2 linked regions of the Pelosinus sp. IPA-1 genome follow. The protein of the gene in region 2 interacts with the protein of the main gene of each other region in a pairwise test. Links are inferred from orthologs where the notes say so. Each region holds a gene or a part of one and is shown on either strand. Other genes may lie near its edges.

Region 1 (4,301 bases), on a different replicon or contig from region 2:
TTAGTGGCGCACAAGGGAAAGACGAAGCTATCAGCGAGGCTAGCAGCATGAAAAACTATCTAGTGAATCATGGCATCCCCTCAGAGCATATTTTTGTAGAAGATCAATCCTTTAACACAATGCAAAACTTAGCTAATTCTCATAAGATTATGCAGGAAAACAACTTAAAAACTGCCATAATTGTATCGAATGCTTCGCACATACGCCGTTCTCTCATCCTAGCCCAAAATCAAGGAATATCAGCAACTGGTGCCCCTGCACCCATGGCTGATAACCTTTATCTTACTACGAAACAATATATTCGTGAGGGAGCAGCAATCGCTGTTCTACTGCTCACTGGAAAGTAAAGAAAGGACTTGGCTATGGCCAAGTCCTTTTTGTCAGGCAACCGTTACCCGGCCTTTGCCAATAATATTTTCTAATGCCTCAATTGCTTGGGCAGTGGGCTTAATCCAAAATTGTTTTTCCGTCTTAATAACACGACGGCTGTCAATAAGATGTAAAAATACGACAGATGAACCAGGGTACATTTTAAAAACTTGTTTCAATTGTTCAAACACTTCCCCACTCTCTTGCAGCTTACTTATTTTAAGCCGTACTTCTATACTTTTCATATCACTAAGGAGTTGAATATCATCCGCAATTACTTTCGCCTTATCTTCACTCATATTTAGCCGTCCACTTACTTTTACAGGCATATCGGGCAGCAAAATTTTACTAAACTTGTCAAATATTCTTGGAAAAACGATTACTTCCATCTGTTCTGTAAAGTCCTCAAGAACCATAAAACACATCATATCCCCATTACGAGTCGTAATGCGTTTTGCATTCATAATAAGACCAGCTACTTTTACTGACTTACCATCTCCATACTCACCACTAGCAAGCTCACTTAATGGTGTAAAATGGTTCATCTTATCCCGATAAGCATCTAGAGGATGCCCTGTAACATAAAAACCAGTAATTTCTTTTTCTAAGGCTAGTATTTGATCTTTTGGAATTTCAGGAATATCTGGCAAGATAAGTTCATCTGCCTCATTGAGAGTTTCTTCACCAAAGAGTCCAATTTGCCCGCTGACTCTATCCCTTTGTCTTACCCCAGCCATATCGACAGCACGATCCAGTACAGCTAGCAATTGGGAACGTCTTGCCCCTAATGAGTCAAAAGCCCCACATTTAATCAGACTTTCAATAACACGCTTGTTAATAACCCGCATATCTACCCTTGTACATAAGTCCACTAATGATTCAAACTTTCCATCTGCATCACGGGAAGCTACCATATTTTGAATGGCATTCTCCCCTACATTTTTTACTGCGGCCAAACCAAAGCGTATCCCAGAACCATCAACACTAAAGCTGCTTTGACTCGCGTTTATATCTGGCGGCAATACAGCAATTCCCATTTGGCGACAAGTTTCAATATAAGAGCCTATTTTATCATTTGTCCCCATAACACTAGATAGCAGCGCCGCCATAAATTCCTGGGGGTAATTTGCCTTTAAATAGGCTGTTTGATATGCAACTAAGGCATAAGCCGCACTATGAGATTTATTAAAGCCATAATCCGCAAAATGGGCCATTAAGTCAAAGATTTCTCCCGCCATTTTTCCTTCAATGCCCCGCTCCATTGCGCCACGTAAAAAGTTCTCTCGCTGAGCATCTAGTACATCATGTTTCTTTTTACCCATCGCTCGCCGCAAAAGATCAGCTTGACCTAAAGTAAAACCAGCCATAACAGACGCAATCTGCATAACCTGTTCCTGGTATAGGATAACGCCAAAGGTGTCATGTAAGATAGGCTCTAGTAAAGGATGTACGTAAGTCACTTGCTTTTTACCGTTGCGGCCATTAATAAAGTCTTCCACCATGCCGCTTCCCAAAGGACCTGGCCGATATAAAGCGACTAAAGGAATTAAATCTGCAAAACATTCCGGTTTTAAGTCTTTTACTAAAGCAGTCATACCACTTGACTCTAATTGAAAGACTCCCGCCGTATCCCCACTCGTCAACATAGCACTTACTTTAGGATCATCAAAAGGGATCTTATCAATATCTATTCTGATGCCCTGACTTTCCTTCACTAACTTTATCGTATCGCCAATTACGGTTAAGGTTCTAAGGCCGAGTAAGTCCATCTTCAATAGGCCTAGCTCTTCTACTTTATCCTTATCATACTGGGTCGTCAGAAAACCTTCGGCTGAATTCTGTAGTGGCACATAATGAGTCAAAGGCTCCTTGGAAATTACGAGCCCAGCTGCATGGGTAGAAGCATGCCGGGGCAAACCTTCAACCGCCATAGCCAAATCCAAAAGTTTTCCCACCATTGCTTCGCTTTCATAAGTTGTCCGAAATTCAGAGCTAATTTCCAAGGCACGTTTTAGAGTAATGCCCAGTTCATTTGGCACCATTTTGGCAATGCGGTCGACTTCTCCATAAGGCATATTTAAAGCCCGCCCTACATCGCGAATAGCTCCCTTTGCTGCCATCGTTCCAAAGGTAATAATTTGGGCCACTTTATCAGCCCCATATCGTTCCGATACATATTCGATAACCTTACCGCGTTTCACATAACAAAAATCAATATCAATATCGGGCATGGTGACCCGTTCCGGATTTAGGAACCTTTCGAATAGCAATCCGTAGGCAATAGGATCAATATTGGTAATCCTTAGCAAATAAGATACAATACTACCGGCTGCTGACCCTCTGCCTGGTCCGACTGGAATCTCCTGCTGCCTAGCATGATTAATAAAATCCCACACAATTAAAAAGTACCCAGCAAAACCCATCTTTATAATCACGTCTAGCTCAAATGCAAGACGCTCTAGCACCTCAGGCGTGATATCGCTGTAACGTTCCGTTAATTTTTCTTTACATAACTGCTCAAGGTACTCATTTGCTGTAAGGCCTTCTGGTACGGGGAATTCAGGCAAATATAAATTCCCAAACTCCAGATTTACATTACAGCGTTCAGCAATAAGACAAGTATTTGTCAAGGCTTTTGGATGTTCTCCAAATAACTGGGACATTTCATCAAAATTCTTTAGATAAAATTCATCGCTAGAAAACTTCATCCTAGCTGTGTCATCTACCGTCTTACCCATTTGAATGCATAACAGCACATCATGACATTCCGCATCTTTTTTATTAATATAATGTAAGTCATTAGTAGCAACTAAGCCAACACCAAACTTCTCGGACATCTCTATTAAGAACTTATTTACCTTTTTTTGTTCTGGTATTCCATGATCCTGAAGTTCCAAAAAAAAGTTATCTTTGCCGAATATGGTAATATACTCTTGAATCAAAGCCTCTGCAGTTTCAATATTGCCTTTTAACAACCAAGATGGGATTTCTCCTGCAATACAGGCACTTAGACAAATAAGCCCTTTACTATAAATACTGAGTAGTTCCTTATCCACCCTTGGTTTATAATAAAAACCTTCTGTATTGGCTCGTGACACAAGCTCAATCAAATTACGATAGCCCTCGTCCGTTTCCGCCAAAAGTACTAAATGATAGTAGGCTTCTCCCTCCACCATTGTTCTTTCCTGACGAGAGCGAGGAGCCACGTACACTTCACAACCAATAATTGGCTTAATACCTTGTTTTTTTGCTTGTTTATAAAACTCTATAGCGCCATACATAGTGCCATGATCTGTAATTGCAATGGCTGGCATACCCAATTCCTTTGCCCGCTTTACTAAAGCGTTAACGCGGCTAGCACCATCTAGTAAGCTATATTCTGTATGAACATGTAAATGTACAAATGCTTTATTATTCGAATGCTGTAGTTGTTGCTCCATATATTTCACACCCTTCCGAAGACAGAAAACTAATTGTATAGAAAAGTTCCTTTTCATTATACTTTATAGTATGGAATAACGAAATAACATTCCTTACTGAAATTTACTACTTTCCCTCTTAATCTAACAATATAATATATTTTTTTCGAAATTAGGATATTTTTTCACAATCTTTCGCAGGTATTACTCATAATTTGTTGAATTTATAGTGGTTAGAAATGTTTTAAAGAGGTGTTATCAATTGTATAATATAGGCATTCTGCAACTTACACAAAACTTAGACGATGCAGTGCATGGTTTTAAATCTGAGATTGCACAACTCGGTATTCAAACTGAGTTTCATTATCTAAACGCTGACGGAAATATTGATCAACTTCCTGAACTCGCCAATCAATTGGCTGAAAAAAAAGTGGATCTTATATTTGCCTGCTCGACGCCCGCGGCTACTGCTGCTGTAAAACTTACTGCAAATATCCCTGTAGTATTTACACC
Region 2 (3,220 bases):
AAGGTGCTGATATAAATGGGATCTGTTTATCCGATGACTAAACCGCTCTAAGACTCCCATCTTCTATAAGTGGGAGTTAAGAGCGGCTAAGTCCCTGGATAAGTGCGACTAAGATTCAGATGGAGTTAAAACTCCATCTGAATCAAGTCTTCTTTATGTATAACCCTATAGGTTGGCTTAATAGCCTTCTATAGGGTTGGTAAATAATCCCAACAAATATCCTATGTAATTCTCATATATTCTTGTTGACAATATTCTTGTAAAATGATATTATATTTCTTGCAGCCAGATAAATAAAAGGTTTTGCAGAAGTATACAACTTGGAGAGATGTCCGAGCGGTTGAAGGAGCACGCCTGGAAAGCGTGTGTACGGGCAACTGTACCGAGGGTTCGAATCCCTCTCTCTCCGCCATTTATATTTTCATAGGGATGTCAGTTGATGAATTGTACTGATAATTGTTGGCGTAAAATTTAATATTTTAGCCATTTATTTATTTTAGAGTGGGGCCACGACAAAAGTTGGGTCTTACGCAATGGAAACTCATGAACCCCGTCAGGTCCGGAAGGAAGCAGCGGTAAGTGATAATTTTTATGTGCCGTGAGGTCGCCTGACTTTTGTTGTGGCCCGACGCTAAAATGATAAATGCATATAGTAAGCAACCAGACTTCTGGTTGCTTTTTGGCTATGATAGAGACTATAAGGGTAATTTAATTTATAAAAAGGAAACTGTATCTTAGTATGGAATAACTAGAGTAAGGAGGTGTTTGTTAGATGGCTTACATCGCATTATATCGCCAATGGCGTCCTCATGATTTTGAAAACTTAGTAGGGCAAGAGCATATTAGTGTTACATTAAAAAATGCGATTGTATCAGGGAAGATAGCGCATGCCTATTTGTTTTCTGGTCCGAGAGGTACGGGGAAAACCAGTACTGCAAAAATTCTAGCAAAATCTTTAAATTGCATCCATGGTCCAACCCATGAGCCGTGTAATGTATGCTCCAATTGTGCCGGGATTAATACTGGTACTTCGATGGATGTGTTTGAAATAGATGCTGCCTCTAATCGAGGAATTGATGAGATACGCGAACTTCGTGAGACTGTGAAGTTTGCTCCGGTAGATGGACGGTATAAAGTATATATTATTGATGAAGTACATATGTTAACGACGGAGGCATTTAATGCTTTACTAAAGACATTAGAAGAACCTCCTGCTCATGTAGTTTTTATTTTGGCCACAACGGAAGCTCATAAAATTCCCGCTACGATTCATTCTAGATGTCAGCGCTACGATTTTAGACGTATTGCTGCAGGGGAAATTGAAGGACGGTTAGCTACCATTGTTGAGCATAACGGCTTACATGTGGCGGAAGATGCATTAAAACTTATTGCATCTCATGCAGATGGCGGTCTACGAGATGCTCTTAGTATTTTAGATCAGTGTACCACTATGGAAGATGGTTTAATAACAGCAGATAAGGTGCGGAAATTATTAGGGCTTATTGGCCATGAGTGGGTATGGCGAATTACGGATTCATTGGTGGAACGGGATTTTAAGACTATATTACTGGCTTTAAGTGAATTGATTTCATTGGGTAAAGAAGTTCGACAAATATTGTTAGAAGTAGCTTTGTATTTGAGAAGTATTATGTTATTCAAGGCTGCTCCTACAATTGATAGTATTGAGTTATATGGTGATGATCGGGTTATGTTGGCTAAACATGCTGAAGGGTTTACTCATGAAGAATTAATCGATATGATTAAAATAGTGAATGAGGGTGCCAATGAAGCGAAGTGGGCGCCCGAGCCGCGGATTACGGCTGAAATGACCTTCCTATCTCTCTGTCGCCCTGCGGCGAAGGGGGATATAGCCAATTTATTAGAAAGAATAGCAGCATTAGAGGCCAAGTTGTCGAATACTCCTATATATGTAGAACCGGAAATAGTAAGGACGACAGAACCAATTCTTTATAGTAATCCGGTTAAACCAGTAACAGTAAAACCTGTGATAGCAGATATAATAGTAGCGGAAGCTAAGGTTGAGCCACGTCAAGAATCCCAACAAGAATCTGTAACGGTAAACCCTTCCGTATCGGGAGATGTTAAGGCGGTTTGGGATCAAGTTCTCAAGGAATTGGTAACAACGGGTAAGCGCTCTGTTCATGCTTGTGTTTCCCAAGGAAATTTGATAAGTCTAAATGACAAACAGGCTACGGTGCAATTTACGGCAGCTTTTCCTAAAGAACGTACTGAAAAAGATGATTATCGAGTAATGATTGAAAAAGTATTAGCTCAATTTTGTGGAAAAACAGTGCAGCTTTGTTGTATACTGGGAAATGGGGCAGCAAAGCCAAAAGAGGGGCCTACTGCGCCGCCTAAAAACAAGCCAGTTACTACAGTATTGCCGCCAGAGGGGGCAGAACACCCTGCTTTGCGTCAGGCTATACATATGTTTGGTGGTAAAGTTATAAAAAAAGAAGAATATAAGGGGGACTAAGATAATGTTTGGAAATATGGGGAATATGGCTGGTATGATGAAAAAAATGCAAAAGTTGCAAGGTGAAATGGCGAAGATGCAGGACGAACTAAAAACTCGTACTTTAGAAGCAACTGCAGGTGGCGGCGCGATTAAAGTTGTAATTACTGGTGAGAAACAAATTCAATCTCTAAAAATTGATCCTACAGTAGTGGATGCGGATGATATGGAGATGTTGGAAGATTTAGTAGTTGCTGCTGTCAATGAAGCCATTAAAAAAGTGGATGACATGATGGCTCAAGAAATGGGTAAACTTACTGGCGGTATGAATCTGCCTTCTGGATTGTTTTAAAATATGCAATATATAGCGCCATTAGCGAAATTAATAGAGCAGTTTCGTGCTTTGCCAGGAATAGGCTCTAAAACGGCTGCGCGTTTGGCGTATTATGTTTTAGAAATGGATAAAACACGAGCTGAAGGGTTGGCTCAGGCTATTATAGAAGCAAAAGAAAAAATTGGTTATTGTGACGTTTGTTTTAATTTAACGGACTGTAATCCATGTTCTATTTGTCAGGCCGAGGGGCGAGATACCAGCATATTGTGTGTGATGGAAGAGCCACGTGATGTGGCTGCCATGGAACGCACGCGTGAATTCCGTGGCAGGTATCATGTGTTACATGGGCAATTGTCTCCATTAGAGGGAGTTGGCCCAAATGACATTAAAATAAAAGAGTTGCTGGCTCG

What was found.
Region 1: the proteins of dnaX (region 2) and QSJ81_RS15480 interact in binary tests that used the Escherichia coli proteins (3 or more experiments, as listed by UniProt). The link is inferred for Pelosinus sp. IPA-1 from one-to-one orthologs.

The regions. Positions count from the first base shown.
Region 1 is NZ_BSVC01000006.1:120,201-124,501, reverse strand. What follows is about bases 181-4,155. They hold QSJ81_RS15480 (DNA polymerase III subunit alpha), read right to left. Parts: upstream 3,810-4,155; coding sequence 381-3,809; downstream 181-380. Other genes in these bases: QSJ81_RS15475 (ABC transporter substrate-binding protein), read left to right, coding at 4,051-4,155; QSJ81_RS15485 (YdcF family protein), read left to right, coding at 181-347. Outside these bases: more of QSJ81_RS15485, read left to right, coding at 1-180; more of QSJ81_RS15475, read left to right, coding at 4,156-4,301. UniProt on the Escherichia coli protein: DNA polymerase III is a complex, multichain enzyme responsible for most of the replicative synthesis in bacteria. This DNA polymerase also exhibits 3' to 5' exonuclease activity. The alpha chain is the DNA polymerase catalytic subunit.
Region 2 is NZ_BSVC01000005.1:1,249-4,468, reverse strand. The notes cover bases 241-3,134. They hold dnaX (DNA polymerase III subunit gamma/tau), read left to right. Parts: upstream 241-772; coding sequence 773-2,497; downstream 2,498-3,134. Other genes in these bases: recR (recombination mediator RecR), read left to right, coding at 2,832-3,134; QSJ81_RS12815 (YbaB/EbfC family nucleoid-associated protein), read left to right, coding at 2,502-2,828. Outside these bases: more of recR, read left to right, coding at 3,135-3,220. UniProt on the Escherichia coli protein: Part of the beta sliding clamp loading complex, which hydrolyzes ATP to load the beta clamp onto primed DNA to form the DNA replication pre-initiation complex.